4 regions of the Acetobacterium sp. MES1 genome follow, and region 1 is predicted to be linked to each of the others. Evidence: riboswitches for the same ligand, from Rfam matches in the RefSeq annotation. Region 1 holds a riboswitch; each other region holds the start of a gene.
What was found. Region 1 has a riboswitch for cobalamin ahead of BI182_RS03065 (ABC transporter ATP-binding protein). Riboswitches for the same ligand answer to the same signal wherever they lie in the genome.
Positions count from the first base shown of each region.

Region 2: another riboswitch for cobalamin. It lies ahead of BI182_RS02800 (alcohol dehydrogenase catalytic domain-containing protein); the one in region 1 lies ahead of BI182_RS03065 (ABC transporter ATP-binding protein).
Region 3: another riboswitch for cobalamin. It lies ahead of nikA (nickel ABC transporter substrate-binding protein); the one in region 1 lies ahead of BI182_RS03065 (ABC transporter ATP-binding protein).
Region 4: another riboswitch for cobalamin. It lies ahead of BI182_RS05835 (anaerobic ribonucleoside triphosphate reductase); the one in region 1 lies ahead of BI182_RS03065 (ABC transporter ATP-binding protein).

Region 1 is NZ_MJUY01000010.1:22,011-30,232, forward strand. Features, by position in the region: gene BI182_RS03050 (TetR/AcrR family transcriptional regulator) at 1-454, shown strand, start outside; gene BI182_RS03055 (CPBP family intramembrane glutamic endopeptidase) at 438-1,187, shown strand; gene BI182_RS03060 (YbhB/YbcL family Raf kinase inhibitor-like protein) at 1,231-1,713, shown strand; cobalamin riboswitch at 1,919-2,088, shown strand; gene BI182_RS03065 (ABC transporter ATP-binding protein) at 2,396-3,895, shown strand; gene BI182_RS03070 (energy-coupling factor transporter transmembrane component T family protein) at 3,883-4,614, shown strand; gene BI182_RS03075 (hypothetical protein) at 4,668-5,225, shown strand; gene BI182_RS03080 (UbiD family decarboxylase) at 5,623-6,984, shown strand; gene BI182_RS03085 (hydantoinase/oxoprolinase family protein) at 7,265-8,222, shown strand, end outside.
Region 2 is NZ_MJUY01000009.1:38,503-46,724, forward strand. Features, by position in the region: gene BI182_RS02775 (TIGR02677 family protein) at 1-1,040, opposite strand, end outside; gene BI182_RS02780 (PDDEXK nuclease domain-containing protein) at 1,069-2,082, opposite strand; gene BI182_RS02785 (5'-nucleotidase) at 2,093-2,998, opposite strand; gene BI182_RS02790 (hypothetical protein) at 3,324-3,530, opposite strand; gene trpD (anthranilate phosphoribosyltransferase) at 3,540-4,652, opposite strand; gene BI182_RS02800 (alcohol dehydrogenase catalytic domain-containing protein) at 4,727-5,758, opposite strand; cobalamin riboswitch at 5,875-6,049, opposite strand; gene BI182_RS02805 (tocopherol cyclase family protein) at 6,137-7,114, opposite strand; gene BI182_RS02810 (DUF92 domain-containing protein) at 7,157-8,011, opposite strand; gene BI182_RS02815 (diacylglycerol/polyprenol kinase family protein) at 8,025-8,222, opposite strand, start outside.
Region 3 is NZ_MJUY01000021.1:32,318-40,539, reverse strand. Features, by position in the region: gene nikC (nickel transporter permease) at 1-2,327, shown strand, start outside; gene BI182_RS07815 (ABC transporter ATP-binding protein) at 2,354-3,136, shown strand; gene BI182_RS07810 (ABC transporter ATP-binding protein) at 3,143-3,895, shown strand; gene BI182_RS07805 (metal-sensing transcriptional repressor) at 3,986-4,321, shown strand; cobalamin riboswitch at 4,511-4,702, shown strand; gene nikA (nickel ABC transporter substrate-binding protein) at 4,915-6,510, shown strand; gene opp1B (nickel/cobalt ABC transporter permease) at 6,551-7,477, shown strand; gene opp1C (nickel/cobalt ABC transporter permease) at 7,479-8,222, shown strand, end outside.
Region 4 is NZ_MJUY01000013.1:398,180-406,401, reverse strand. Features, by position in the region: gene BI182_RS05845 (sodium-dependent transporter) at 1-753, opposite strand, end outside; gene nrdG (anaerobic ribonucleoside-triphosphate reductase activating protein) at 964-1,470, opposite strand; gene BI182_RS05835 (anaerobic ribonucleoside triphosphate reductase) at 1,467-3,827, opposite strand; cobalamin riboswitch at 3,953-4,101, opposite strand; gene BI182_RS05830 (HAD hydrolase family protein) at 4,166-5,494, opposite strand; gene BI182_RS05825 (MarR family winged helix-turn-helix transcriptional regulator) at 5,706-6,170, shown strand; gene BI182_RS05820 (FMN-binding protein) at 6,186-6,572, shown strand; gene BI182_RS05815 (MFS transporter) at 6,666-7,997, opposite strand; gene BI182_RS05810 (response regulator) at 8,126-8,222, opposite strand, start outside.

The DNA.
Region 1 (8,222 bases):
TTATTTTTCAGGAATGAATGAGTTGAAAAGCATTATTTACAAAAAAGCGGATGCTTACCATACTGCGTTTATTATGGATTTCGGTTATGATGAAAGCAATCCGCTGTTGGAAATTGGGATACGCTATATAAGATTTGCTGTAATGGAAAAAGCAATTTTTAAATTCCTTTTTCAGTCTGATAAGTTTGCTGATAAAGAATTGCTCGAAATTATACGAGACGAAGAACTTCGACCCGTATTAGAGATTTTATCCCAGGCTATTAGATTGTCACCCGGTCAGGCTGAGGCGTTGTTCGAGCAAATCTTTTTTATGGTTCATGGTATTGCGAGCTTGTTGGCGAATAATCAAATGACCTTTGATGAAGCACATATTCTGAATTTGTTAAAGGTGGGTTTTAAAGGGGCCGTACTAACTTTGAAAGCGGGGGAAGAGAAAAATGACAAATATATTTAAAAAGAATCCGTTAGCATTTGCGTTGGTGTGGATTGCCATTTATGTAGTTCTGTTTAGTCTGGCTGATTCCCTGTCCGATTCGGTAGGTATCCGATCATGTTTCTCAGCGATGCTGGGGGGGGCTATTTCATTTCTGTTGTTTAGGTGGATTCGGCGAAATGAATTGCAATCGTACTATGGCCTTTGTAACGTTGCAAGGGGCGATTTTAAAAGATATCTGTTTTTTATTCCGCTGATTATCATTGCCAGCGTCAATTTATGGGGTGGAGTAACGATCCGATATCCGCCACTTGAAACGATTCTGGTATTTGTCACGATGCTTTTTGTTGGTTTTATTGAGGAAGTGATCTTTCGCGGTTTTTTATTTAAAGCGATTTTACAAAAAAGAGCAAGGTTGGCAATAATCATATCGAGTGTCACGTTTGGGATTGGACACAGTGTTAATTTATTAAATGGAGCTGAATATTGGCAAACCTTTCTCCAGATTGGTTATGCCATTGCCATCGGGTATTTGTTTACCATTCTTTTTATCAAAACTGGCAGCTTGCTGCCTGGTATTTTTACCCATGGAGTTTTAAATGCCTTCAGTGTTTTTTCAGGACAATCAACTTTTGAACAAGATACAGTGGTAAGTGTTGTGCTGATTCTTATTAGCCTTGGGTATGCCGCTTTTTTAAAAAGGTTACCACAAAAAACTTGCGCAAGCGACAAACAACACTGTCTGGATCAGTAAAACTGTATCGGTATGGTGATTTAACACAAAGAAAGGAATCGTTATGAAGAATCGGAAAAATCTTGAAGTCATCAGTCGTTCGTTTGAAAATAATGGTCTGATGCCTAAACGGCATACTGGATTTGGGGAGGATAGTTCACCCCCTTTTGAATTAAAAAATTTGGCTCCCGAAGCGGTATCAATAGCGATTATTATGGATGATCTGGATATTCCTTTAATTGAGGCCTATAATCATTGGTTGATCTGGAATATTCCCAAATCAGAAACGATTTCTGAAAATATACCCTATGGTTCGATTGTGCCCGTGCTGGGTGACGCAAAACAGGGATGCGGATATGGCCGTAACCGTTATCGGGGACCGAAACAGCCGGTTTTCGTCAGGAACAGTCATCGTTACTTATTTCAATTTTATGTACTTGATTGTTTTTTGGAGCTTGACAGCAGTGCCCGAAAAAAGCAGTTGCTTGAAGCGATGAACGGACATATTATGCAACAGAGCAGTATTACTGGAATTTATCAGCGATAACTGAAAATAAAGAAAAATTAGAACAGAGCGCCAATACTGATCAGATAAATTAGACGATTGTTCATTAAGCGAGATACAACTCTGCTTTTTAAGAACAGGCACGATTGATTTTGCCAGTTTTAACAATGAATATGATGAATCAGAAAGAAAAATTTTGTTAATCTGTTGACAATTGTCAATAAATTCGCTATGATTAATACAACTTAACAGATATACGATTTATGGTGCCTTACAAAGGAGAATAGGGAATCAGGTGAAAATCCTGAACGAACCCATCACTGTAATGGTTTTGTTTTTGCAGATGCCACTGGAAACGGGAAGGCGCAAAAACAGATAAACCAGAGTCAGGAGACCTGCCATGAATTGATATAGTATGAAACGACGGTAAAGTTTCGGCTATCCTTAGGATTACCCTGGGATAGTCGAAACTTTTTATTTTGCGCGAAAGCATAAAGCCGTGTGAAGAATTTGGGAAATGAAGTTTTATTAAGCTCGCTTATAAAAAATTTCATTTTTCAAATTCTTCATAGGGCGTAGCCCGCGACGAAGGTCGCAGCGCAGCGAAGACCGGAGTGCACGGTCTTATACCAAACGGCAGTAATTTTATGCGTAGCAAAGACCGGAGTATTCGGCTTTATACTAAAACCGTCATTTTAAAAAAATTCAATCACGAGGCCATTCCATGATACCGATCATCCAATTGGATATTACAGCGCTGACATTTCCCGACGAACCGGAACCAGCGCTTAAAAACATCAAACTAAATATCAATGAGGGCGAATTCATTGCCATTACCGGTGGTGCGGCATCGGGTAAATCGTTATTGCTTCATGCGATTACATCGGCGGCGCCGAAGTTTTATCCCTGTGAACTGGATGGAACGGTGACGGTAGCGAATCGGGATGTGTCAAAGATACCACTTTGCCAAATGACTGACTATCTGGGCTATATGATGCAGGAGCCGCAAAACCAGATGGTCAATCGTCGGGTTGGCGATGAACTGGCGTTTGGGGTTGCGAATCTCAATTTGAGTCAGGATGAAATTGAGTATCGGGTTAATGCGGTCATGGATTTTCTCGGAATCCGGGCATTTTCAGATCGGACAACCGATGCCCTTTCCGGCGGACAAGCCCAGAAGGTCGTGCTGGGGAGTATTCTGGCAATGAAAACCCCGATCCTACTACTGGACCAACCCACGGCCGAACTGGATCCCAAAACCAGCTCGGAACTCTATCGGCACCTGGGGCGGTTGAACCGGGAGAAAAAGGTGACCACCCTGGTCGTTATGGATAAATCTGGTGCAGTTTTGAAAGATGCCCATCGGGTGCTTGTAATGGAAGCTGGGACGGTCAAAGATTTTCTGCCGGTTGGTGAATATCAGAAAAAATATGGCTGCCGGAAAACCAATCGCCGGGCGAAACCGATCCAAGTGGATGAGCGGTTCGACGTGATTAAGTTAAGCGGTGCATCGCATACCTACAAAGGTGGGATAATCGGCTGTCAGCCGCTAAATTTTAGTCTGAAAAAAGGCGATTTCACAGCGGTCATCGGCCAGAACGGTTCCGGTAAATCCACCATGCTCAAGCTCATTGAAGGATTGGTCAAACCAACCTCGGGCTCGGTGGAACTATTTGGAAGTCCGGTGACCAAGAAAAATGTGGGCGAACTACGGCGCCGGATCGGGTTTCTGTTTCAGAACCCCGATGATCAGATCTTTTGCAGCTCGGTACGCGATGAAATCAGCTATGTTTTAAAAAATAAGAACCTCAGTGCGCAGCAAATCGAACAAAAGATTCAAGAAACCTTGGCTCTGATCGGCCTAAAAGGATTGGACGAAATCCATCCCCAGCGGTTAAGCCGGGGACAGCGACAACTATTGGCCTTGGGGTCAGTGGTCATTAATGACCCCGAGTTGATCATTGCTGATGAACCGACCTCCGGCTTAAACAGTGCCCAGAGTCAAGTGGTCATGGAAAAACTGGCCCATCTCAGCAGTCAGGGAGTCACCATTTTGCTGGTAACCCATGATTTGACTGAAGCCAGAGATTTTGCCAATCGGATTGTGGTGATGCACAACCATCAACTGGCTTTGGAATTTAAAGCCGAAATAATAGACAATTATCTGAACGAATTGGCTCGATTGGAACTCATCGAAGGAGGCGATTTTAAATGTTTAATCTAAAAGAACTGGATCCGCGGCTTAAACTGACCTGGTGTCTGTTTCTTGTGCTGACCGCCCTGATGTCGCGCAGTATGCTTCTCAATGGCATTCTGCTGGGGGTGATCCTGATTTCTGAACTGCTCTCGGAGAAATCGTTGAAAGCTTTTAAAATGCTGTCAATTGTGTTGCTGATTATCGGCACCCAGGTATTGATTATCAATCTGATCTTTGGGCGTGAAGGTGAGCTGCTTTATTCCTGGGGGATGCTGCAGATTTACAGCGGCTTTATCGCCACTTCCATGCTGGCTTTTTTAAGAATTGGTATCATCTCATTTTCGGCCTATCAGTTCGGGGTTCATACCGATCCTATGGATATGGCTCAGATGCTGATTCACTGGCGGATTCCTTATCGCTATGCGATGCTGGTGCCAATGGTAGCCCGGTTTTTTCCGGTGATGATTGGGGAATACCAAGCTATTTGTGACAGCCAGTCGGTCCGGGGGGTACCCAATGATACCGTAATTGAGAAAATCCGCAACCTGCCGGCCTCAATTTTACCGCTGATGTATCGAGCCATGCGGATATCCAGTGATGCGGCGCTATCGGTGGAACTCAGAGGCTACGGCCGCCATACAACCCGAAATTTTCAGAAAAAAATCAATCTCCGGCCACTCGAAGGAATGACCATCGTCTGCCTGATGATCGGGTTTGGCGGAGTCTTGATTAAAACCATTTTATAACAGTTAAAAAACTGCATAGATAAAAATTAATTTATACAAAAAAGGAGTATAACATGCAAAACGAACAAGCAATTGGGAAAAAAAGTATTTTTAAAACGGACACCAAATCTTTAATTGGTGCCGTCATCATGGGGATCGTCTTTGTGATCGCCTGCCAGATTACCGGCCAGATCGATAACATGCTGCCCTGGGGGAAAATGGGTATGTTACTGATTAATGGAACGGTTTGGGCATTCTTTACCGGGATTCTGACCCTGCTTTACAGACAGCCCGGCGGACTGATTGCCGCCGAAGTGGAAGCCTTGATTTCAATCATGTATACGCCCCTTTGGCCAACCTTTATCTTTGCCAATGGCATTGCGTCCATCTGGGTATCCTTCGTGGCGGTAAAATGTGACATGACCAAATGGTCGCATCACATTCTGGCTCAGGGTGGCGTTTGTGTTTTAGGAAACGCCATTGTGGGAGTGGGTCTGGTTTTCATTCTTGGTCTGCCGGTAGGTGTTGCGGCGGTATCCAGCCTGATAACCATTGGTGTAACCTGGCCATTGGCAACATTGGCAGAAAAGAAAGTTTATGATGCATTATTAAAATCAGGAATGGTAAAATAATCCATAAAATCAAAATAAGATAAAGAAAAATCAAGTGCTTTGGTATCTGTTTTAGAAAACAGGTGCCAAAGCAATTTGTAGTTTTATAAGTAGCTAATGTGATCATTCAGAAAATTACCAATTTCAAAAGAGCCGAACAATCGTTGCTTTGATGTTGGTTTGCGCAACCAGAATAAATCGCCAGGCGAGTTTATTCTGGTTCACGGGCAGTCGCCAACTACAAGCAAGCTTGTGATTGGCTCGTTGCCTTCGCGAAAACAATTTTGTAACGTGTAGGCGAACAGTCGTTAGACTGTACGCCGTACAGTGTAGAAATTGTTTAGCGCAAATCGGCAGCGAAGCTCACGGCAGTTTCATAAGCGTTAAAGTTTATTTACAATTTAAGGAGAAAGCGAAGATGAGTCAGGATTTACGGGTGTTTTTAGAACAATTGGAAAAGGATGGGGAAATCTGTCATGTGACAGAACCGGTTAAGCGGGAATATGAAATCAGCACCTTGATGATGGAGCTGGAAAAACAACGGAAATATCCGGTAATGTGGTTTGATCAGGTGGAGGGCGGCGATATTCCGGTGGTGACAAACATTCTCGGGACCAAGGGCCGCTTTGCCAAGGCGATGGGCGTTAAAACCGAAGACCTCTCCTTTGAGTTTGCCGAGCGGATCAAAAATCGCTTTGATGACGTTAAGGTGGTTGAAAACCCGCCCTGCAATGCCCATGTGCTGACCGGTGATGCGGTGGATTTAACCAAACTGCCGATTATTACCCACTTTCCCATTGATGCCGGTCCTTACATCACTTCGGGTGTGACCGTTGCCAAAGATCCCGAAACCGGCTGTGAAACGCTGGGTTTTCATCGGCTGCAACTGAAGGGAAAAAATAAACTGGGGATTTCGTTCCACTCCCGTCAGCGGATGTGGGAATTCTTCAGAAAGAGTGAGGAACGGGGTGAGAACATGAAAGCCGCCATCTGTATCGGCGTCCATCCCAATATTGCCCTGGGCTCGCAAGCTTCGGTTCCTTATCATCTGGGAAAATACGGCGCCATCGGCGGATTATTCGGGGAACCGCTGGAAGTATCCCCCTGTGCCACCATGGATCTGAATGTACCCACCTATGCCGAAATTGTGCTGGAAGGTGAAGTCCTCTGCAATGTTCGGGAGCCGGAAGGCCCTTTTGCCGAATACACCAATTACGCCTGCTTCCGCAGCACCGAAAATGTCTTTCAGGTCAATGCCATCCGCTACCGTGAAAAACCGATTTTCCACGATCTGACCCCAGCGATGAGCAGTGAACACATTACGATTGTCTCAATCCAGAGGGAAGGGGATATCACCAAGTTCTTAAAACAGAATCTACCCAACATCAAGGCCGTTCATTCGCCCTTATCTTCCTGTGGGATTTTCCACTGCTATGTGTCGATGAAGAAAACCGCCGAAGGACAGGCGCAACAGGTTATGTTAACCGCCTTGGGCATGGATCATCACATCAAAATGGTGATTGTCGTGGATGAGGATGTCGACGTCTTCAACGAGCAGGAAGTGCTGTGGGCGATGGCCACCCGGTTGCAGGCCGACAGGGGCGTGATGATCTTCCCGAATATGATGGGCGAAACCCTGGATCCCTCTACTGGTGACGATGGCCTGACGGCCAAAATGGGCATCGACGCCACTAAACCGCTTAGCGGTTACTCACCCAAAATCGATATCGATGAAAATGTCATTGAAGACGTCAAACGATTGTTTAAATATGTAAAATAGTTGAGTTGAGAATTTTAATAATCGAACAATAATTGCTTTGATAGTCAGTTTCACAACCAGAAGAAATCGCAATGCGAATTTCTTCTGGTTCGCAGGCTGTCGCCAATTACAAGCAAGCTTGTGATTGGCTCATTGCCTTCACGAAAACAATTTCGTAACGTGTAGGCGAACAGTCGATAGACTGTACGCCGTACAGTGTAGAAATTGTATCGCGTAAACTGGCTAGCAGAGCTTATGGCAGCATTAGAAATGATTAAGTATATAAAAAGAAGGACAAACGATGATAAAAATTGCGATTGATACCGGTGGTACCTTTACCGATTACACGTCGGTGGGCTGTTTAGGGGATCAGCCCGAACAGCGAATTGCCCTGAAAAATCCCACAAATCATGATCATCCCGCTCAGGGCATTCTGGCCGGACTTAAAGAACTGGCGATGGTTTGGGGAACCGATCTGGAAAAACTATTAGCCCAGACTGAAAAAATTTCGTTGGGGACGACTCTGGCCCTCAATGCTCTGCTGGAGAAAAAAGGGGTGAAGACTGCCCTGTTTACGACGGCGGGATTTCGCGATGCCCTGGAAATTCGCCGGGCCCAACTGGCTAATCAGTGGGATCTGGCGATCGAAAACCCGATGGTGCTGGTGCCCCGGCGGCTGCGACTGGGTATTGAACAGCGGATGGACTATCAGGGTCAGATTATCAAACCGCTTAACGAAGCCGCCGTTCGAGCTGCCTGTCAAAAGTGTCGGGAAGCGGAGGTCAAGGCGATTGCCGTTTGCTATTTGTTTTCATTTCTTAATCCGGAACACGAAAAGCGGACTGCTGAAATTATTCGGGAGGAACTGCCTCAAGTCTTTGTATCGCTATCTGCAGAAGTCTCACCCCGAATCCGGGAATATGAGCGCACCACCACCACAGTGATCAATGCCTATTGCACCCCGGTGCTAGCCGATTACCTGAAGAATGTCAAAAAGGAACTGGCGGCCTTTGGTTGGGATCAACCGATTCATATTATGAAAAACAGCGGCGGTCTTAGTGATTCGGGGGCCCTAGAGAATTTTGGGGTCAAAACTCTGTTATCCGGTCCGGCTGGTGGGGCTGTCGGCAATGAGGCTCTGGGGAAGGCCCTGGGTCGTACCCATACCGTATTGGCCGACATGGGTGGAACCAGCTTTGACCTCCATGTCGTTAGTGGCGGGGTCAATCAATTGGTGCCGCAAACTGAACTGGATGGCT
Region 2 (8,222 bases), on a different contig from region 1:
TTCATATTGAAAATGCCAAAGGCTAAGCTCGATAGCTTATGAGCCTCTTTGATATCCCGACACTGATCAAATAGTTCTGCCAGTTTGCGGTATTCTTCCTTCCGGTTAATGGCACTGTTTCGGCTTTCCGAAATTTGGGCGGCGTAGCGGGTGATCTTTCTGATAATATCGTTGGTAATATCCATCAGTTTGGCCGCCTCACTCTCATTTCCCTTCGATCCCAAAAACCAGGCATTGAGGCTGTCCCAACGTCCATAAATATTCTCTTTAATTCCCACTTCGTCAAGCTCGGCATCAATTCTGGGAATTGACACCTCATAGGCGATGGCTTTTTCAAGCACCGCATCAATATCTTCTAACGCCAGGTTCTTTAAGATGTGCTCAATGGCGTTGGCATGGTTTTGCAAACCTTTGACAAAATCCCGCAGATATTCGATAAATTTATCCTTAAATATCATAAACTCCCGGGTTTTCATCATTTCCTCAGCTTTGATGGAATAGAGATCACGGATATAATCCTGATAGTTCTGGTTGAGCCGTTTAAAATCACTGTTGAGACTGCTCCACCAGCTCCCCACTTCCTTTTCACCCTGTTTTGCCATCTGGGACAGTTTTTTGAGCTCTTCCCGGAGCCGTTCCAGCAGGGTCGGTTCCAGCGATGCGGTTTCTACAAAGAGATTTTCCAGCCGAATTGTCAGTCGTTCAATTTCCACACTGTATTCGGAAAGCTGATAGCGAAACTGCTTATTCTTGAATTCCTCCACGGTGGAAACCTTGTCAGTATCCTGAATCGCTGATAGGTTTTTCCATAACAGCAAAGCATCCAGATCCTGCTTACACATTTCCATAGTATATTCTTTAAATTCCTCGTTTTCCTTCAAAGCCTCATAAACGTCTTCCTTATATAACCAATACTTCATTTTTTCGTATTGGATGTAAAAATAGCGCAGAATACTGCGATATCGCCAGGCGTTTTCCACGGTCAGATACCGCATCTCATCAATTTGTCTGGTTAGTTTTCCGGTTACTTCAAACTTCATCAATTGTACCTATTCTTTTCTTTATTCCTTACACGTTCTTTTCAATTTCCAGCAACTGCTGTTCTTTCTCCAGTTCCTGTTTCAATTCTTCCTCGGTGGGCATATACAGCTTGTATTTTGAGGTGAAAATCTGATTATTATTTTCCGGCAGTGTATACTTAACAACTGACTCACTTTTATCTGCACACAAGATAATGCCGATGGGAAGATTATCGCCTTCGTTTCTCATCTCTCTGGTGTAATAATTAACGTACATCTGCATCTGACCAATATCCTGATGGGTGAGTTTACCAACTTTTAAGTCGATAATCACAAAGCACTTTAATATATAATTATAGAAGACCAGATCAATATAGTAATGCTCACCATCAAAAGAAATGCGTTTTTGTCGGGCGACAAAGGAAAACCCCCGTCCCAGTTCCAGCAGAAATTTTTGTAAGTGATTGATTAATCCTTGTTCCAAATCTTTTTCGTAAAGATTTGAGGTTTGTTCAAGTCCCAGAAATTCAAGAACATAAGGATCTCTGATAATATCTTTCGTGCCCACGCCCGGTTCAAGTCTTTGAATTTCCTTTCGGACCCTATCCTGATCCTGGCTGGAAAGAAGCCGCTCATAGTAGAAGGAATTGATTTGGCGTTCCAATTGCCGGGTGCTCCAACCGGATTTTGCACATTCATCCAGATAAAACTCCCGGGCCTTTTCATTTTCGACCTTCAACAGCATTCGATAATGGGTCCAGCTTAATTCGTGGCGCAGTGCGTCACGTTTCTGAAACACCAAATAAAACTGCCTCATCCTTCTGAGGTTTGATGCTTCAAACCCTTTACCAAACTCAGCTGTCAGCTTTACCGACAATTCTTTTAACAATCCGGTGCCATACTCCGCCCGGTCATTTTCTCCCTGGGCTTCATAAATCTGCCTGCCAATATTCCAATAGGTTTCGACCATGACAAAATTCACCGTGGCGTAAACTTTTTTCTGGGCCTCGGCGACAGTGATCCGGATGTTTTCATATAACTTGGCGTTAACTAATGGTTCCATTTTATTATTCCTATTCCTCATTATTCTTATACGGTACCCGGGCAGAGGGGACAAATTCCGCCGTCGCATCGGTGTGGATGGCCTGGTCATCAAAATAGATATGGGCTCCAAAGGCCTTGAGCACTTCCTGTTTGCTCATGCCGCCGAGGAAAAAGGCTTCATCGATCCGCACATCCCAGGCCCGTAGGGTTCGAATCACCCGCTCGTGAGCCGGCGCATTTCTGGCGGTGACCAAGGCGGTGCGGATGGGAGCCCGGTTTTTATCAAAGGCTTTCTGAATCGCTGACAGGGTTTTTAAAAATCGGGCAAAGGGCCCTTCGGGCAGAGGTTTGCGGGCATTTTTGGTTTCATTGGCCTGAAAGGCCTCAATGCCCTGGCTTTTATAGATCCGCTCGGACTCATCCGAGAAAAGCACCGCATCGCCATCAAAGGCGATCCGGATCTGATCGATTTCTTTTATTTCGTTATAGGTCAAGTGTTGGGTATAAATAATCCCCGCAGCGACTCCAGCATTAATGGCTTCCTGAACATCCTCCTCATTGGCGGAAAGAAAAAGATCGGTATTAAAGGCTTCCAGATAGGGCGCCAGCATGGCCCCGCTAACCAGTGCCGCCCGGGTGATATCCAATTGGTAATGCCTGATTGAGTTAAAAATCCGCAGACTACTATCGGCATTATTGCGGGACATCACAATGATTTCAGTCTTACGCTCATCCGAACCGATTTCATTAAGCTTCAGCAAGGCCTTAATCAGAGCAAAACCGGTTCCCGGCTTTAAAATATCGTTTTCATGTTCAATCTGATATTTTGTGTACGCGTCCACCCCTGCTTCATCAAAGATCCGATTTTCTTCCTCCAGATCAAAAAGCGCCCGGGAAGAGATTCCCACCACCAGACAGTTTTCAAATTTATGCATCCGTTTCCCCCTTCTTTCCCAATCTTATCGATAATTTAACCTTATTCACACAACTTATCCACATTATCCCGGGAAATCCGGTATAATGTGGATAAATAAGCCATTTTTTCCCCATCAGCCGGACACCCGGTTAAAAGTTATCCACAATCGATATCCCTGGATAACTTCAGCAAGGGTCAACGTTCCAGAAATTTTTCAGATATTAAAAGAACCTTTTTCGAAGAAAAAGGTTCTTTTAATTTTATGGTGTCACCCATTTATTCTGTTTTTATCATACCATTGATATCGAAATCCGTAAATATAACTTTAAAAATTTAGCGGCCATTCAAGCAAAAAAATCAGTTTCCTCCAGGGTCAACTTGACAATCCGGAGCTCGGTCAGTTCATCACCCAGCTCATTTTTTGTGGCGATCAATTGATCGAGTCCATTCTCCGGATAAACGCTGGCCTTGTTGATGCCAACCAGGGTAAATCCGCCATTTTCAGCCATTTTCAGATAACCTTCGGCCGCTTTTAACGCATAAAGAATCATCAACGCTGCCTAACCCTGAACCTTTTTTTCAAGCGCTGACAAAATCTTTAGGCCCTTAACACCATCACGATTCTGATAGTTGACCCAGGTCTTGAGTTTTTCCCAGGCCGCCCCATTATGAATCAGTTCCAGGGCCATTTCATAACCTTCCCGAATACTGGGCGCCTTGTCCCGTAAATACAGAATCAGTCCGGCATTTAAGGCAACAATATCTTCCCGGGTCTTGGTTTCTTTGCCTTTTAACAATCGGACAATACATAGCGCCGATTCTTCAACCGAATTAAAGGTGCGGATTTCATCCACAATTCCAGGAGTTATCAACATATCTTGTGGATTAAATGTATATTTTTCCACACTACCATCTTCTTTCAGCTCAGCAATATGGGTAGTACCGAGGGTTGAAGCCTCATCAATGGCCTGGTCGCCAACCTCGCCAAAAACCACAATGGCCCGTTTATAACCGATCTCCGCCATGATCTGGGGCACAAAATCCAGCATTTCTTTGGAGTAGACCCCTCTGACCCCATATTGCGGCAGCGCCGGGTTTGCCAGCGATGCCGAAATATTCAGCACACTGCCAAATGAAATTTGCGATAAAACCCGCCCCAGAGCTACCGGATGAACCTCCGGGCTCATCCCATTAAAAATACCAATCCCGGCCTTTTCGATGCTTTCTTTAACCAGATCGACATTAGAATCCATATCGATACCCAGGGCTTCCAGCACATCGATGGTACCACAGACCGAGGTCAAGGCCCGGGAACCGTGTTTAGCCATGGGGATTCCGGCAGCAGCGGCAATAATCGATGCCACGGTGCTGATATTAAAGGTTTTAAAACTATCCATCCCGGTGCCGCAGTTATCCACAATCGGAAACTCAGTGACCGGTTCCACCTTAAAGGTATCCACTTCATAAATCGCTTCAAAACTTCCGGCCACTTCTGCCGGGGTTGCCCCTTTCGCACTGAGGGCCGCTAAAAAAGCGCCCTGTTGCATGGCTGTTTGCTTATCACTTAATATTTCCATGAACATTTCTTTGGAATCATCTTTTGACAGGTTTTCCTTATTGATCAGCTGGGTAATCACCTGACCATAATCTTTCATGCTGATTGTTTTTTCCATTTAATTGCTCCTTTAATTTTTCTTTCTTATTTATTAATTCACTACTGCTTCGATCTCACTTTGACAGACGGCCATCACTTCATCACCACAATGGTTGAATAACCATCGCTGTTTCTAATATAGTCCATTCCCCGTTCCAGTTCTTCCAGTTTGACCCGATGAGAAATAAGTGGCCGGACATCAATTTTTCTTGATTCAAGCAGGGTTTTGGCCTTTTGACTATGCTTAACACTGCAGCCATAAGATCCGACTACGGTAATTTCCTTGTAGTGAATCCGGTTGATGTCCAGTTGGAAGTCTTCATTGCGGCTTAGTCCACTGAAATAACCGAGCGTTCCCTGTTTTCTGAGGATTTCCAGGGCCAGATCAAAGGCCTCTGGCCCTGGACAGCAGGGGATTACTCCGTCGACTCCATGACCATTGCTGCAACTCTTTAACTGATCGAGCAGATCTGGCTCATCGCCGCTAAAAACGGCATCAAATCCCAAGGCTTTGCCACGGTTACGACGCTCTTCATTGGCTTCGATCAGGATCACATTTTGGATTCCTTCCGCTTTCGCCACAAACAGGTTAAGCAGGCCCAAACGGCCGCCACCGATAATGACCAGCGCCGCTTTCCGGTTCAACTGAAGGCGATCCTGAATGTTGACACAACAGGCCAGTGGTTCAATAAACGATATTTCTTCATAAGCCAGATCATCATTCCGAATCAGATTGACAATCTTGGATTTGATCGCCTGCTTATCAATTTTGATCACTTCCTGAAAACCACCATCAAAATTAAAGCCCATAATCTTAATCTGATCACAAAGATTATCCTGACCACTTTTACAATAGTCGCAAACCCCACAGGAAATCCCCGGATGAATAGACACCCGTTGACCTACCGGATAACCATTTACATTTTTGCCTCTGGCAATGATCTCGCCGGCAATTTCATGTCCCAATACCCGGGGATAAACCAGATCCCGTTGGCCCATGGTGGCACATTTTAAATCAGTTCGGCAAATATTGCAGGCTCTGACCTTAACAAGCATCTCGCCATCACCACAGACCGGCATGTCCTTATCTTTTATCACCAATTCTCCCGGTTTTTCCAATACCACTGCTTTCAATTCGTCCCTCGCTTATTTTTTATTCTCTGGTCACTGTTTACAAAGCCTTTAAATCCTTTTTAAACAAAAAAAAGCTACGCCAACAAAGCGTAGACTTTCCACATCTCTCATCATCTAATTCTCAGGCAGGTCTTCTGACTCATGATCCTCATCGCTGTCGCCTTCCCATTTTTTAACAGTGGCATCCAGACAGCAATTCCCAATTTACAGCGGCGGGCCCGTATAAGCTTCTCACTTATTTTCCTATTCTCCCCGAGGGGCACCTGAAAATGATTATTTAATTTGACTTATTATATCATACTTGCAATCCCCAATAAAACACCTTTTTGGCAACTTCAATAAATGATTCTGCCTGACAATGGGTTTTATTTATTCGGATTCTTGCTTCACTGCAACCCCTTCCTCCAGACAAATCTCCATCCCCGCTTCGCTGCTGATGCTCTCAAAGATGATATTGCCCTGATTGTTTGTTAAACGCAGCCAAACCTTGGCGGTGATACTCTCGACAATCTCGCGATCCATCAGTCCGTCCACCGGCGCCCGCAGCCGTCCGCCACTGGCCATCTGTGCTTTAAAAGCGAGGGCCCCATTCGGACCTTCAAGTTCCCCAGCGCAGGTTCCCTTTGTGGTATCGACCTCCCATTTCTCCAACCGGGAAAAATTATAGGTCGCAAAACGGCGGGTAATCCCGCTAAAATCAGTGAAGTAAGCAAAGAAACCGGGAAATTCCATCCCTAAAAAAGGAATATTCGCCCGTGAAAAGACAAATGAAGCATCGCCAGCCTCAAAATGGCTGGCCTGTAACCAGAGATAGGTCTTAGGAAAGGATCGGCCATAGTCTTTTTCAATGTAACCGACTCCGCCATTAAAATCCATCAACTCCCCATCCAGATCAATCTCACCCTTTATTTCATGATACAAATGAATAATAGCGTGGTAGCATTCCATAAAAGGCACTAGTCCAAAAGGCCCCATGATCCCCGGGTGCTTTAAACCCTTGGGAAAGGGATGGCTATTGTGAAAGGTCAACCGCCCTTTGATACTGCCTTCCGCCGTATCGACATTCAGCGATAGGCCCTGGGCGTTAAAACTATTATTCTCAATCTCCACATCAAACCGATCCGTTCTGGCATTGAACTCGGGATAGGGAAAATGATGATACCAGGTTTTTCCGGTGACAGCATTGATGACCTGGATAAAAGCCTGCCGGTTCCCCTGGGGATCGATGGCCATTCCCGGAATAATGGCAATGGCATGTTTGCGATCGGCGCTGATGCATTTAAAATACCAGCCTTCAAAATAGCGGCGTTTTTTGTTTTTTCCCTGAAAATAAGCCTGCTTAATCATCCGTTTTCTCCTTTCCTCAAAACGATTGCCCCATCCCGGCCGTTACTGCAGCTGGACAAAAAGCAGTACCAGGCTGGCGGCCAGCAATGAACTGGCAAAATTAACAAAGTCATTGTTGACAAAGGCCAGCCCACTATAAAGCTGATTGGGCTTATTATTATCCACCGGTTTTTCGGTCAGCTCACCGGTTTCATGGCTGATATATTTGGCCTGGAAAGCAGCACCCATAAAGCTATCCAGTACTGATCCCAGTAGCCCGCCAAAGGTAATCATCAGGATTTGCATTAATAAAAGCACCCCACTGTTGCCTGCCGCCAACTGGTAAAGACCATAGGTCAAGGCTACCACGGCCGACCCACCCAGCGAAGCCAAAAAACCCAGCGGACTGACTCCCCCGGAAAGTCCGGGGCTGACCGGTTTTAAGGTAAGTAACGAAACCGGGGCCTTCTTACTGAGAATCCCGATTTCCGAAGCCCAGGTATCGGCATTGCAGGCCGCAAAGGATGCCGCCACTGCCACCAGATAGGCGGGGTTTTGCGATAAGGCAAAGGGAATCGCCATAATCAGTGCGGCCCCACCATTGGCGCCCACTTGAACCAGATCCCGGGGGCCGGACTTGGCATGCATCCGAACCTCAATGGGATCTTTCAAGCTGGCTTTGAAATGCGATAAAAAGGTGGAGCTGAAAAAAAATACCATCAGTAACATTAAAAACAGCGTCCCTCCGGCCAGGTAAAGGCTGACGGCCAGAAAGAAGGCTCCCAGCGCCGCCGATAGGGTTAAGGCATTGCGCCTTAAGGCAAAAACAGAAACCGCCAGCGACAAAAAAATATATATCACGTGTTCCAGGGTCGATCCGGTCTGAGCTGCCAGACTATACTGTGTTAAATTTTCCACTTTGCACCTCCAATCAGACAAATAAAAAATAATAGGCTCCGGCACTGACCAGAGGCACAGTCAGATTATCGAGCCCCAACGGGGTTGCGGCTTCCAGCACGGTTGCCAGCAGCGCTAGGGTAATGGCTGGGATCAGTACCTGAGGCTGACCAGTTGCTGCCAGCAGGAGTGTCGTCACCAGAAACGAAGCGCCCAGCATGGTCAGACTGCC
Region 3 (8,222 bases), on a different contig from region 1:
TGCTGGTGGCAGCCCTGGCACCCCAGATTGTTTCCTATGATCCCTATGCTCAGGATCTGATGCAGGCCTTGCAGCCCCCCAGTCCGGAGCATCCGCTGGGGACGGATCGCTATGGCCGGGATATGTTGTCCCGGGTGATAATGGGGGGACAAACCACTATTTACTCGGCACTGCTGCTGGTAGCGATCATCACCGGATTTGGAACCCTGGTGGGATTGTTCTGTGGGTATCAGGGGGGTAAAATCGACTCGTTTATCATGCGGGTTTCGGATGTCTTTCTGGCGTTTCCGGGAATGGTCTTTGCGATAGCCGTGGCTGGCATTTTAGGTGGTGGGCTGATCAATGCGGTGGTGGCGCTGGCCTGTATTTCCTGGCCTAAATTTGCCCGGTTGGCCCGAGGGCAGGTGCTGGCGATTAAAAACATGCCCTATATCGCCGCCGCCAGGCTGAGTGGTTCCGGTTCGATCAAAATTATTTTTAAGCATATTTTACCGAATATTATTGGCCCGATTCTGGTAACGGCCACCCTTGACATTGGCACCATGATGATGGAACTGGCGGGATTGTCCTTTCTGGGTTTAGGGGCAATGCCCCCAATTGCCGAGTGGGGTTCAATGATGAGTGAAGGGCGCAGTATGCTGCAGACATCGCCATGGGTAATTTTAGCACCCGGTTGTGCTATTTTTATATCAGTAACGTTATTTAACTTACTTGGGGATACGGTCAGAGATGTTCTGGATCCCAAAACTAAAAGAAAAAAAGGAGTAGAAATGAAAGTAAAAAGTAAGATTCTGGCAGTGCTGCTGACCACCACACTGGTTGGCGGGATGTTGACTGGCTGTGCCGGTTCGACCAGCACCAAAAGTGCGGAAGAAAAGGTATTTAATTATGGAACCGTAGCCTATAGTGTCGGTAATTCAAATGTGGGAATGAATCCACATGAATCCTACATCGGTTGGTCAACCCTGCGTTATGGGGTCGGTGAAACGCTCTTTAAGTTTAATGAGAAGATGGAGTTGGAGCCCTGGCTGGCCAAAGATTATGAACAGATTGATGACTATACCGTTAAAATCAATTTACGGGATGACGTTACCTTCTCCAATGGCAAGAAAATGACCGGAGAAGCGGTTAAAGCCTGCTTTGATAACTTGATTGCCGTTCATGATCGGGCCCCCAAAGATTTACAGATTAAGTCAATCACCGCCGACGGACAAAGCATCACGATCGTATCAGATAATAAGGTACCGGCATTGGTAAATTACCTCTGTGACCCCTATGGCTGCATCATCGATATGGAGGCTGGGGTAACGGCGGATAAAAACGTCGTTGGAACAGGACCTTATGTGGCCAAAAATATCACTGAGACCGAAATCAATCTGGAAGCCAACAATGACTATTGGGGTGGAAAGCCAAAGGTTGGAAAGGTAAATATCAAGAGTATTGTCGATGGCGATACCTTAACCATGGCTCTGCAAAGTGGCGAAATTGATGCGGCCCAAGGTCTGCCCTATGCCAGTCTGGAACTGTTTCAAAATAATGATGACTTTACCATCAGTTCCACCAACACTTCCCGGGTTTACCAGGCTGCTCTAAACTATGATTCAGCGGTGATTAAAGACGATGCCGTTCGTAAAGCCATGGCCATGAGCATGGATAAGGACGGTTTTACCACGGTGCTGTTAAAGGGCAATGGAACGCCAGCAGTCGGTCCCTTCCCGGCTAACTTTACATTTGGCGGCGATGTGGTTAAGGACACCGGTTATGACATCGACGGCGCCAAAAAAGTGCTGGAAGCAGCAGGCTGGATTGATTCTGATGGTGATGGGATACGGGAAAAAAATGGCCAGAAATTATCGATCAAGTGGCTGACCTACACCTCCCGTCAGGAGTTGCCGCTACTGGCCGAATCGGTTCAGGCCACCTATAAACAAGCCGGGATTGATGTACAGGTCAACGCCACCGATTCCTACAAGGATTTTTTGAAAGCCGGCGATTATGATGTTTTTGCCAACGCCTTTGTAACTGCGCCCACCGGAGATCCCCAGTATTATTTCACCACCCATGTGGTTGATAATTCTGACTACAACCGGGGACATTACCATAGCGACAAGGTGGAAGCCCTGGTTGCGCAGCTGCGAAGCGAATTTGACACCGAAAAACGGGCAACGCTGGCGGTTTCAATTGCCCAGCAAGTTCTTGATGACAATGCTTATATCTACGCCTCTCATTTAAAAATGTCTTTTGTGATGAAAAAGGGGGTAACCGGCTTTACCGCTCACCCATCAGACTATTATGAAATCACAGCCGATCTGGACATTAACGAATAAGTCGTCCCGATCAGAAGAGAGGGTTTATGCAACAACCATTACTGGAATTTAAAAATGTTGAAATATCCTATGATGGGGAGCCGATGGTTCGGGGGATCAACTTAACCATGCAACCGGGTGAAATCCTCGGGATTGTCGGCGAGTCCGGCAGTGGCAAAAGCACCCTGATCAAGGCGGCCATGGGTCTTCTGGGCCCGGATGGATTGGTCAATCGGGGCGAGATCGTATATAAGGGGAAGCCGGTTCTTGATCTTGATGATGAAGCATTGCGGATGCTGCGGGGACCAGAAATGGGGATGATTTTTCAGAACTGTGGCGGTGCCCTGTGTCCAATCCGGACCATTGGCGAGCAGCTTTATGAAACCATGGCCCAGCATGGCATCAGTGACCGCCGGCTGGTTCGGGAAAAAGCCACAGCTCTGTTTAAGAAGATTCATTTATATGACACTGAGCGGATTTTAAAGAGCTATCCCTTTGAATTATCCGGCGGGATGAATCAACGGGTCGGGATTGTCATGGCAATGCTGCTGGAACCGGAGCTGCTCTTTGCCGATGAGCCGACCTCGGCGCTGGACGTCACCGTCCAGGCCCAGGTGGTCCGGGAACTGATGGCGATGCGGGAAGCATTTGGAACCGGAATTGTGGTGGTGACCCATAATATTGGGGTGGTGTCATTTATGGCCGATACCGTGGCGGTGATGTGCAAGGGTAAGCTGGTTGAATATGGCAAAGCCCGGGAGGTCATTGATCATCCTCAGCAGGATTACACCCGCCAGCTGATTGCGGCCATGCCCCGGATAAAAAGGTGAAATGTGATGACGATTTTAGCAGTCAACAATTTAAAAAAAACCTATACCAAAGGAAAAACCACCATTTGTGCGGTTGATGAGATTAGCTTCCATGTCGAAAAAGGCGAATGTCTGGCCCTGGTGGGCGAAAGCGGCAGCGGTAAAAGCACGGTTGCCAAGCTGATCACCGGACTGGAATCGTTGGATGGCGGTGAGATTGTTCTGGATGGCAAAACACTTAAAAACCCTAAGGGAAAAGAACTGAAACGGCTTTACCATCTGGTTCAGATGGTCTTTCAGATGCCGGTGGATTCCTTTAATCCCCGGATTCGGCTGGGGGAAAGTGTCATGGAAGGGCTGATCAATCAGGGTATGGGGCGTCGGGAGGCTAAAAATAAAGCCATTGACTATCTGGAAATCTGCGGCCTTGGCCCGGAATTTGTTAGCCGTTATCCCAGTGAGGTCAGCGGTGGCGAGTGTCAGCGGGCCTCAATTGCCCGGGCACTTGCCCGGCAACCCCAACTGCTCATCTGTGATGAAGCGACCAGCGCCCTGGATGTAACCGTCCAGTCTCAGATTATGGCACTCCTAACACAATTGCGAAAAGATCAGGGGATGTCGCAACTGATGATCTGTCATGATCTGGCCCTGGTGCAGCAATGCTGCGACCGGGTGCTGGTAATGCATCAGGGGCGGGTGGTGGAAGCCGGTACCCCGGATGAGGTGATTGCCAATCCCCGGGAAGCCTATACAAAAAAACTGATCGATTCGATTCTGTAAAATATGAAAGGGCATCTCCCCTTGGGTGGTGTCCTTTTTCTATATCTGTTATAATGGGTTAAACAGATATAGAAAATGAGGTGAACGGAGATGCATAAACATCAGGGCGAATGGGAGGATGCTGGACATGATGCGGGCCACAGCGGAGATCATCACCATCATCATGAACATACCCAAACCAAATCCGTGTTGAATCGCCTTTCCCGGGCTGCGGGTCATCTTGAATCGGTGAAAAAAATGGTCGAATCGGGAAGAGACTGTACCGAGGTGCTGATCCAGTTGTCGGCGGTGAAGTCAGCCATTAATAACGTCGGTAAAATAATTTTACAGGATCATATTGAGCATTGTATCGTTGATGCGGTGGAAAATAACGACGAAAAGGCTTTGGAAGAACTCAGAAAAGCAATTGACCGCTTTATGAAATAATGGCTGTGGCTAAAAACCGGGTAAAACGCGACTGGCATGGAACGATATTCCAAAACAGAATATCATTTCCACAAAAGAGACTTGCATAGGTGGTTTAAGCATGTTAAAATGGCAAACAGAAACAATGAAAGACACCTGATTGTGGCATTGTTTCTGTTTTTTAGTGTTTTTTAAAACACCGACAACGAATTAAATATTAATAAAACAGGTGCCGGCAGTAACGAAGGGTTACAGGCCGGTGAAAAGGGAAGAGGGGTGAAAGTCCCCCGCGGTCCCGCCGCTGTAAAAGAAGAGTTCCTCCAGGAATGCCACCAGAAATGGGAAGGCAGGAGGTAATGTTGACGCTTGAGCCAGAAGACCTGCCTGCTTTAATTACTCAGACTCTACGTGCGATAGAGGAGGTGTTTTTTTTGCAGGCTTTTTGCGACCTCACTATCTTTTTGGAGATGGTGAGGTTTTTTTATGGAAAAAAGCATCAATATTGCCACAGTGAAGTCTTACATTGTGATAGAGCGGGGTTTCTTTACCAGAATGTGCAATGGTAAAAGCCGAGCAAATCAAATAAATAAGTATTTTTTGAGGAGAAAAAGAAAATGAAATTAAAAAAGGGTTTAGCGGTGGTAATGACTGCCGTGTTGTGTGCCGGAATGTTTGCCGGTTGCTCAGGAGCGTCCGCTAAAAGTGATGTGTCGACTAAAGAAGCGTTAAATTATGCCTGCACCAAGGATATTCGGGATATCAACCCGCATTTGTACTCGGGTGAAATGTCAGCCCAGAACATGGTGTTTGAAGGCCTGACCAAGAATGAAGGCGGAGAAGTGAAGCCAGCTCTGGCTGAAAGCTGGGAAATTTCAGCAGATGGACTGGAATACACCTTTCATTTAAGAAAAGGGGTCACCTTTACCGATGGTGCGCCGTTTAATGCTGCCGCAGTCAAGCTGAACATGGATGCCATTCTTGGTAATGCGGAACGCCATTCCTGGCTGGACATGGTTAATGAGATTAAAGAAAATGTGGTGGTCGATGACCACACCTTCAAACTGGTCTTAAAGCATCCCTACTATCCAACCCTGGTGGAGTTGGGACTGACCCGACCCTTCCGCTTTATTTCGCCCAACTGTTTTGTCAATGGCACCACCAAAGAAGGGGTTAGCGGCTATATCGGGACCGGCCCCTGGGTCTTATCGGAGCATGTCGACAATCAGTATGCCACCTTTACGCAGAATGAAACTTACTGGGGTGACAAAACTAAAATTAAAACCATTAACTGGAAGGTCATGCCAGATTCCCAGACGATTCTGTTAGCGTTGCAAAACGGCGAGGTCGATTTACTTTTCGGAGCCGATGGTGATCAGGTTGATCTGGATTCCTATAAGAAGTTGGAAGATGAAGGAGCCTACAAAACCTATATAAGTGAGCCGGTCGCTTCACGAGCGATTCTTATCAATAGTAATTCACCGATTACCAAAGATATTAAAGTTCGAGAAGCCATTGAATATGCCGTAAACAAGGAAAACATCATTCAGGGAATTTTAAATAACTCGGAGGATCAGGCCGATACGCTACTGTCTAAAGATGTTCCCTACTGTGATATCGATTTTAAAACCATCACCTATAATCAGGATAAAGCCAAACAACTACTCGATGAAGCCGGTTGGAAACCAGGAAGTGATGGGATTCGGGAAAAGGATGGTCAGAAATGTGAGATTACCCTTTCCTATAATTCCAAGAACGCCCAGGAAGGTACCATTGCCACCTCCATTCAGGCCGATCTGGCAGCCGTAGGCATCAAGATGAATATTCTCGGGGAAGAAAAACAGGCCTTCCTGGATCGTCAGAAAACCGGCGATTTTGATCTGCAGTATTCGCTGTCATGGGGAACCCCTTATGATCCCCAATCCTATGTTTCATCATGGCGAATTCCCGCTCATGGAGATTATCAGGCTCAGGTTGGTCTGGAAAAAAAGCAGTGGCTGGATGAAACCATCACGAAGATTATGATCGAATCAGACGATAGCAAGCGGGCCGACATGTATAAAGAGGTACTGACTTATATTAATGATCAGTATGTCTATGTCCCGATTTCCTATTCAAAAACCAAGGCAGTGGGAATCAAGGGACTTGAAGGGGTAAGCTTTAACGATTCGCAATATGAAATCCCCTTCGAAAAAATGTACTTTTCCAATTGACCACCAATTTTGATTATCCAAAAAAAAAGGGAGTAAGACCATGAAGCAATACTTCGTCAAAAGGCTCCTGTGGATGATTCCGATTTTGATCGGAATCTCCTTTTTTGCCTTTATACTGATTAATTTAAGCCCCAGTGATCCCGCTGAGGTGGCAATCCGGGTCAATGAGATCACCCCAACGGCTGAAAATGTCGCCCAGATGCGGGAGCAACTCGGTCTCGATGATCCCTTCTTAACCCGCTACGCTACCTGGCTGGGCAATGCCCTACAGGGTGATTTTGGTCACAGTTATGTCAATAATAAACCGGTAGCACAGGAAATTGCCAAGGCTCTGCCGCCAACGCTCTATCTGGCTGGGGTATCCTTATTGATCATTGTGGTTGTTTCAGTGGGGGTTGGGGTTTTATGTGCGGTAAAGGAAGATAGCCTTAGAGATAAGGCCTTACGGGGGATTGTCTTTGTGGGAACCGCTATCCCCGGTTTTTGGGCCGGGATACTCCTGATGTGGCTATTTGCCGTTAAGCTCAAGTGGTTGCCAACCAGCGGGATGACGGCTCCCGGTGCTGTCATTTTACCGGCAGTAACCCTGGCGCTGGGGTATATTTCCACCTATGTCCGGCTGATCCGCAACACTATGATTCAGAACAAGCGGGAAAATTATGTGCTGTATGGCCGGGTTCGGGGTCTATCAGAGAAGACCATCACCCGGCATGTTTTTAAAAACTCACTGCAAACTTCGCTAACCGCTTTGGGGATGTCAATTCCGAAGTTGATTGCTGGAACCGTGGTAATTGAAAATATTTTTGCCTGGCCGGGTATCGGTAGGCTTTGTGTGACCGCTATTTTTAATCGGGACTTTCCGATGATTCAAGCCTATGTCCTGATTATGGCGGTGTTGTTTGTTTTTTGTAATTTGCTGGTCGATATGGGATCGGTCTGGATTGATCCCCGCAGAAGGGAGGCCTGAGATGGTCGGTTTTTTTAAACGTTTCCGTAAAGATAGCCTGGCAATGTCTGTCAGCTTTTTTCTGGGGACGGTGATTCTGCTAGCTGTTCTGGCACCCCTGGTTGCGCCCTATGATCCGACTGCCCAGAACATTATCAATAAATTTCAGGGGCCGTCGCTGGCTCATTGGTTTGGAACCGATCAACTGGGTCGGGACGTCTTTTCCCGGATTTTATATGGTGGCCGGGTCACCATTCTGGTCTCGCTCCTGACCATGGCGGTAACGATTTTAATCGGCACGGTGCTGGGGGTGCTTGCCGGTTATTTCCGGGGCCGGCTTGATGATGTGATAATGCGGATTTGTGATATCATGCTGTCTTTTCCCAGTGAGGTGCTGATTCTGGCCATTGTGGGAATCCTCGGAACCGGAATCGCCAATATTGTTCTGGCCACGGTGATTGCCAAATGGGCCTGGTATGTGCGGATGATCCGGGCAATCATCATTCAGTTTATGGATAGTAACTATATCCGATTTGCCAAGGTATCCGGCTGTTCAACCGGACACATCATCAGAAAACATCTGTTGGTTGGAGCGCTGGGGGAGATTGCGGTGCTGGCGACACTGGATACCGCAGGAACAATTCTCAATATATCAGCCCTGTCCTTTCTGGGACTGGGGGTGCAGCCGCCCACCGCCGAGTGGGGGATGATGCTCAACGAAGCCAAAAATGTGATGACCACCAATCCTGGCCAGATGCTGGCGCCG
Region 4 (8,222 bases), on a different contig from region 1:
AAACAGCTCAATTTGCTTAACCGATGTTTCCAGGTCATCTTTTTTGCTGAGATAGGAACCATAGGTGACCATAATCCCCATGGCCAGCGACAACGAGTAAAACATTTGGCCCATGGCGGCCAAGACTGCCTGAAAACTGAAATTAGCCAAGTCCGGATACAGAAAATACCAGACCCCGGCCATCGCCCCAGGCTGCATGATTGAATAAATTGATAAAAAAACCGATAAGACAATCAATATTGGCATTAAGATCTTACTGGCTTTCTCGATGCCATCCTTAACCCCGCGGATCACCACAAAGGTGGTGGCCAGAACAAAAATAGCCTGCCAGATAATCGGTTCAATCGGTTTGGCGATATAGCTTGAAAAATAATCGGCGCCGGTGGTAGCCACTCCGCCACCGGAGACAAAAACTAAAAAATATTTGATTACCCAGCCCCCGATTACACTGTAATAAGGCAAAATCAGAAATGCCACCAGAGAGGCAATCACTCCCACAAAACTAAACCGTTTATCCAGGGCCCGATACGCACCCATGGGACTCAGCTGGGCTTTACGGCCAATTGCCAACTCAGCCGTCATAATTGTAAAACCCAGGGTCAAGACAAAAATCAGGTAGATGACCAGAAACAGACCACCCCCATATTTGGCCGCCAAATAGGGAAACCGCCAGATATTCCCCAGCCCCACTGCCGATCCGGCAGCTGCCAGCACAAAACCTATTTTACTTGAAAACTCACTTCGTTTATCCACACAATTCCTCCAACCGTTTCGATCGCAAATTTATTTTTGCTTTTTTACGCTATTTTGTCCGTGTATCTCGAACAAATTCGCACCTTTACTATTTTAACCGTTTTGATATTTTTTGCCAGTACTTTTTTTTTAATTAAATCATCTATTTAGGTCACTAATCATTTAAATCAAAAAGCAACCGTTAAAAAAACGATTGCTTTTGATTGATTTTTAGCTGATCTCGCTAAGTACCAGCTGGTTTTTCTGCTGTGATTTTTTTACATCAATAATCCGCTGATTATGTGAGCCCCGGAATTTTAGCAGCAAACTTTTTTGTTCCGCTTCAAATCTTCCATCCACGAGCAGATCAGTATACCTGAGCAGTCGCTGCCACCGCTGATCCTTTTTTTCCAACAGCGTTTCAAAGGTGTAGCCCGTATAGGTCATCACATGAAAACCGGCTGCCTGGGCGCATTTGGCCAGCTCGCTAAAGCCCTCGGGCTGCAAAAAGGGTTCGCCACCGCTTAGGGTGATGCCATCCAGTAGCGGATTCTTTTTCATTTCGTCAATGATGGCGTCTATCGCCACCAGTTGACCGCCGTTAAAATCATGGGTGGCCGGGTTGTGGCAGCCCTCGCAATGATGGGGGCAGCCCTGGGCAAAAACCACCAAGCGGATACCCGGGCCATCGACGATCGATTCCTTGACGACCCCGGCGATTCGTATTTGGGAGGTCACTGCAATTGCTCCAACCGTTCCCCACCAGCCATTTGACTGGTCGCATTGAAATGATTGATTCGATCCCTTACTTCCGCTTTTTTGGCATCATTAAAACGATCCAGGGTGCCCACCAGATAACCGGTAATCCGACGAATCCGCTCAAAGGGAACATCGCCTTCGCTTCGTCCACAATTCGGGCACACATCGCCGATGATGCCGGTATAGCCGCAAACCGGGTCGCGATCTACCGGATGATTGATCGAACCATAGCCGATGCCAGCTTCCTTCATCGCCCGAACCACCTTCTCAAAGGCTTCCAGATTATCAAGCGGATCACCGTCCATTTCCACATAGGTGATGTGTCCGGCGTTGGTCAACTCATGATAGGGCGCTTCCAGGGTAATTTTTTCATAGGCACTGGTGGGGTAGTAAACCGGAATATGAAACGAATTGGTATAATACTCCCGATCCGTTACCCCGGGGATTTCACCAAAGACCTGTTTGTCCAGCTTGACAAAGCGGCCAGCAGTCCCTTCGGCCGGGGTGCCCAGCAGGGTAAAGTTCATGCCATAGACCTGACTGGTTTCATCCATCCGCTTGCGCATGTGGCCAATAATTGCAAGCCCCAGCTCCTGTACGTCTGCCGCTTCGCCATGGTGTTTGCCGGTTAAAACCGTCAGGCATTCCGCCAGGCCGATAAAGCCCATACTCAGGGTGCCGTGTTTCAGTACTTCCCGGATTTCCATCTCGTCGGTCAGATCTGCAGAATCAATCCAAACGCCCTGGCCCATTAGGAAAGGAAAGTTTTTAACTTTTTTGTGGGCCTGAATTTCAAACCGTTCCAGCAACTGCTCAATCACCAGATCAATTTTCTGATCCAACTCAGTAAAAAACACGTCCGGATTCCCCTTGCTGTTTAGGGCAATCCGGGGCAGATTGATGGTGGTAAAACTTAGGTTTCCCCGGCCATAGGTGATTTCCCGACTGGGATCATGGACATTACCGATCACCCGGGTACGACAGCCCATATAGGCAATTTCTGTTTCCGGCTGGCCAGCCTGATAATATTTCAGGTTATAGGGTGCATCCAGAAAGGAAAAATTCGGAAACAGGCGCTTGGCACTAACCCGACAAGCCAATTTAAACAAATCATAATTGGGATCCCAGGGATTATAATTAACCCCTTCTTTCACCTTGAAAATATGGATTGGGAAAATCGGGGTTTCGCCATTCCCCAACCCGGCCTCCGTCGCTAACAGCAGGTTTTTTATGACCAGACGCCCCTCAATTGAGGTATCCATCCCGTAGTTGATGGAACTAAACGGAATCTGAGCCCCAGCCCGACTGTGCATGGTGTTGAGATTGTGAACAAAGGCCTCCATGGATTGATAAACACTGCGGTCAATTTCCCGTTCGGCATTTTCCATGGCAAAATTCTGAGCCCGGCTGATGCTGTTGGCATCCGCTATCCATAACGCCAAACTCCGGGCTTCGGCTTCCAGATAATTCTTCGGTTGATTTAGCTCGGGCTTTAACCCCAGTTTCTTTTCGATATCTTCACTGATGGCCTTTACCTTGGCTAAAGCATTTTTGGTATCGGTCAATAAGGTCAGGGCCTTGGCCAAATTCTCCCGATAGAGCCGGATAAAAGTTTTTTTCACCCCCGGCACCATGGCATAGTCAAAGTTGGGAATACTCTGTCCGCCATGCTGATCATTCTGGTTGGACTGAATGGCAATGCAGGCCAGCGCCGAATAACTCTGAATATCGTTGGGTTCCCGGAGATGGCCGTGACCAGTCGAAAACCCATCTTTAAATAAGCGTTCTAAATCAATCTGACAGCAGGTAGTGGTCAGGGTTAAAAAATCCATATCGTGAATGTGGATTTCACCGGCTTTATGAGCGGTTGAATGCTCGGGATTGAGGACAAACATTTCATAAAACTGTTTAGCGCCCTCTGATCCATACTTCAGCATCGTCCCCATGGCGGTGTCGCCGTCAATGTTGGCATTTTCCCGTTTAACATCGTTGTCCTTGGCTTCTTTAAAGGTCAGATCCTCATATATTTTCATCAAGCGGGTATCCATTTCCCGGATTCGGGTTCGCTCGGCCCGGTAGAGAATATATTTCTTGGCGGTTTTAGCATGTCCGGTTTCGATCAGAATTTTTTCCACCGCATCCTGAATTTCTTCCACCGTCGGGGTTTTGGTGTTCATTTCCTGTTCGATATAGATGGCCACTTTTTCAGATAGCTCCATGGCGGTCTGATAATTCTGGCCGCCGATTTCACTGGCGGCCTTAAAAATGGCATTGGCAATTTTTTCAATATTAAAAGGCGCTTCTCGTCCATCTCTTTTTTTGATCTTCGTAATCATCCTGGTTTGTTTTCCTACTTTCCTGCGAGTCTTTTTGTTGTTTCGGGCATTGAAAAACCTCTCGACGGCGTGGGTCAAGAGGCCTCAGATTGCTTGGCTCAAACACCCTCTATCACGCGTAGAGTCTGGTGTGACGAATAACGGCGGGTAATCTGACTTAGGCTTGATCTTTTTAAAAAAATCTCCCCCTTACAGCGGCGGGACCGTGCCGGATTTGCACCGGCTTCCCCCATGCTGCACCGGTTGGCACAGCACCATTATCTTCATATTTGGTTGTTTTAATTTTATCACATACAAGATGTGGTGTCAAACCGGTTGTTATCTGCAAACGGTTATCATTATTTAAAGCTCCCCGGTTTCGCGTAAAAATGGCGACTGATGGTCTTGACCACTGCATCATCGTCATTCGCTCCGATCTGCGGCCAGCCCATTTCTTTTAGTTCAATGGATGCATTTTCAACCACATAAGCAAAATCGGCGGCTTCCAGCATCGCTGCATTCCTGATGTCATTGCCAAACGCAATCACTGTATCGGTCGCATATCGGGCTTTCATATCCATGATGGCATTTTTCACCGAGGCTTCCCGGCTGGTTATTTCGAGAAAGTAATAGCCCGGATGTTGATCATCCGGATAGCACTCAACATTAACCGCTGAGGCAATTTCCAGCTTCATGATGGCCGCTTTAACCTGGACGATCGTCACCTTCTGATCCACTGCCATAATCGATAAGACGCTTTGATCATTTGGCACCTCGCCGCACACATAGCTCTGTTCCGGGAGTCGCTTTTTGGAATGATAGATTTTTTCTTCCACCGGATTAATAAGCCTGGTGTAATAAACATGGAGGACATCATTGATGATGGTGTGGGTAAAACAATTCAGCTCCCGTTTTTCAAAAACAGCAATCAGTTGCCTGGCCACTTCCGGATTCATTTTTTTGCAGCTTAAATAACTTCGTTTTTCCAGATCATACCAAACCGCCCCATTCATCATGATAACGGGAACCTTTATTTCGACGCCTTCCAGCAGGGGCAGCAGGGTTTCGGCACTTCTGGTCGTGGCAATGGTAATCAAAGCGCCCTGGCGGATCATGGTGTTTAGTTTTATTCTGGAGTAACTGCTGATTTCGACCTGGGAATTCAACAACGATCCATCCAGATTGGTGACAAAGAGCGTTTTTCTGTTTCTGCGCCGGGGCAAGTGAAACGCGTTGACTCCCAATGACACAAAGATTCCGATAAGGGTGTCCACGATCCGGTCAATGGTAAAAATCAGCGGATTCACATCGGCCCCATGGGTCACTGTAATGCTTAAAAAAACCACACAGGTAATATAAGATGCCGTTGGTTTTTTGATGGCCACCGTAAAATAAATGAGTGGGATAACGCACAAGGATACCACCAGATATTGCAGCATCGGCATATCCACCGGGATGAAGCTCCGCTCAAAAATAAGCAACCCCAACCCCATCGCCCCACCGATAAAGGTGCCCAGGGTTCGATTCATGGCTACCTTAAAGCTATTGGAAACATAGGGCTGCATGCATAAAATCGCCGCAATCGCCGAATAGAAGGGGGAGCCTTGCTCGCCTCTTAATAAATAGATTAAGAAGCAGAGATAAACCGCTATAAATGTTTTAAAAATTCGCATTCCTACTTTTGGCATAACCTTCTCCTCTTTCTGATGCCTGTCTATAATAACACACATTTGAAATTTTCTGCCGCTTAAATTTCTGCAAACCCTTTCAAATACAGATACCCCTTAACTTTTTTCAGAAACAGATTAATTTTTCTAAAAAGTATTGACAGATAAAAAAAGGTAATGTATTATCAATTAAGGTAATGTATTACCTTAATTGATAAGTGGAGGTTATATTTTGGACAATATGGATTCAATGCCCGATCAAAAATTCATCTTTGGCGGTGTCCAAGTCGTCGCCAACCAGATGGACACCCTGTTGGAACGGGAACTGAAAGAATACAACTTGACAACCAAGCAATGGCTGCTGACCATTGTGGTGCAGAATATTTTTGATCACGACCCAACCCTTAAGGAAGTAGCAAAAAGCATGGGCAGTTCCCATCAGAATGTCAAACAGGTGGCGCTTAAACTGGAACAAAAAGGCTTTGTTGTGATGGAAAAAGATCCCCATGACGCCCGGATCACCCGGATTAAGCTAACCGATGCGGTTGATTCGTTTGGCACAGAAAGTCAGCAGAAATCAGAAATCTTTACCGAAAAATTATTTGATGGTATATCTGACGAAGAACTGGCAATGACCCGGTCGGTTATTGAAAAATTGCTGGCCAACCTGGAAAAAATGGACCAGGAATCAAAATAACAGGAGGAAAAGCAGATGAAAAAAGCAATAATTATTCTTCTCAGTATTCTGGGGGTATTGGTACTGGTCGGCGCCGGTGGCGTTTTTTACATCACCAACGGCCTGGAAGCTGGGGAAAATCTGGCGATTAACCCCGTCGATCTAAAAGGAATTGAAGACGGCACCTATACCGGTGTTTATACGGCCGGGCGCTGGAGCAATGAAGTCGCCGTCAGCGTGGCTGATCACCAGATTTCAAACATTGCGGTGGTCAAAACCGTCACCATGGAAAAGCCCGAGGTGACTGACGCCCTTATTCATGCGGTGATCGAAAAACAAAATACCACCGTCGACACCATCAGCGGTGCCACGGTGTCCAGCAAAGCCTATCTCAAGTCGATTGAAAATGCCTTATCCCAGTGATGCCGTTAAAGTTGTCTGATTTTATAAACGTTCTAAAGAAACGAAACAGCCTGTTGTCTTTTAATCGACAACAGGCTGTTTCGTTTCTGTATCCTACTGATTTATCTCTTCCAGGGTGATCCCCATCGTTTCCTTACCAAACACCGCTACCACAATGGCCACCACTGCAAATACGAGGGTCAGAGTAATAAATACATTGGTATAGCCGATTTCGGTGCCATAGTAATTATAGATCACCGGCACAATAAAGGGAGCCGAAAAAGCGCCAATCCGTCCAAATGCGGCGGCCCAGCCAGAACCGGTCGCTCTGAAAAAGGTCGGATAAACTTCTGGCGTATAGGCATAAACACAGCCCCAGGCACCCAGACTGAAAAAATAAAGCATTGAACCATAGATCAGAATCTGTTCCACACTGCCAGCATGGCCAAATAGCCAGGCCGCCAGTGCCGTTCCGGCAAAATAAATGGCCAGCACTTTTTTTCGGCCAACTTTCTCAATCAGATACGCCGCACTGAAATATCCCGGCAACTGGGCCAGACACATGATCAGCGTAAATTCAAAACTTTTTGTCAGGGTGAAGCCTTTTGCCACCAATAGTGACGGCGTCCACAAAACAAAACCATAGTAACCAAAATTGATCCCAAACCAGATCACCCATAATACAATGGTAGATTTTATATAGGGCTTGGACCATAAATCTAAAAATGATGCCTTGATATGACTAAGTTTATCAACTTCAGTAGACTCAACCTGACTGGTAATATTGGCCTGTTTTTCCATGGTTACCAGCAATGCTTCGGCTTCAGCGGTTTTTCCCACTGATTCCAGATACCGGGGCGATTCCGGCACGGCCATCCGAAAGAAAGCTGCAAACAGGGCTGGAATACCACCCACTAAAAAGGCCATCCGCCAGCCATAGACGGGAATAAACAAGTAAGCCACAAAGGCGGCAATCAGCCATCCCCAGGCCCAGAAGCTCTCCAGAATAATTACATTTCTGCCCCGCATCCGGGTCGGCGAAAACTCACTGACCAGGGTTGATGCCGCTGGCAACTCCCCACCCAGTCCAAAACCGGTACAAAACCGCAGTACCAATAGCATCGTAAAATTGACGGCAAAACCGGACAGCGCACTGGAGACCCCATAAATAATCAGGGTCCACATAATCACCGTTCGGCGGCCCCACTTATCAGCGGCCATCCCGGACAAACCGGCACCCAAGGCCATCCCCAGCATTCCGATGCTGCCCAGCAACCCGAGCTGACTGGGATCTAACGCCCATTCTTTACCGATGGCTGCCATCACACCGGAAACCATCCCCTGATCCATCGCATCAAACATCCAGCCGATCCCGGTTAACAAAAGAACCTTTTTCAACATTGATGTCATCGGCAGCTGATCAATCCGCGAAGCAATATGTAACATTGTTACCCTCCTCATCATACTTACGTTGTGATTATTATAGCACAACTATTGGTTTTTGCTACAAAATCCCGGTATGAATTGGAAGAATTTGTTTATCCATAACCCTTATCGTTCCTACGATTCGTGCTTTAACCGGATTGTTCTTCATCGCTTTTTATCGTCGTCAGCAATTGTTTCATGGCCTGCGAAAATGCCGGATGAAGACTGGCTATTTCCCTTTCATCA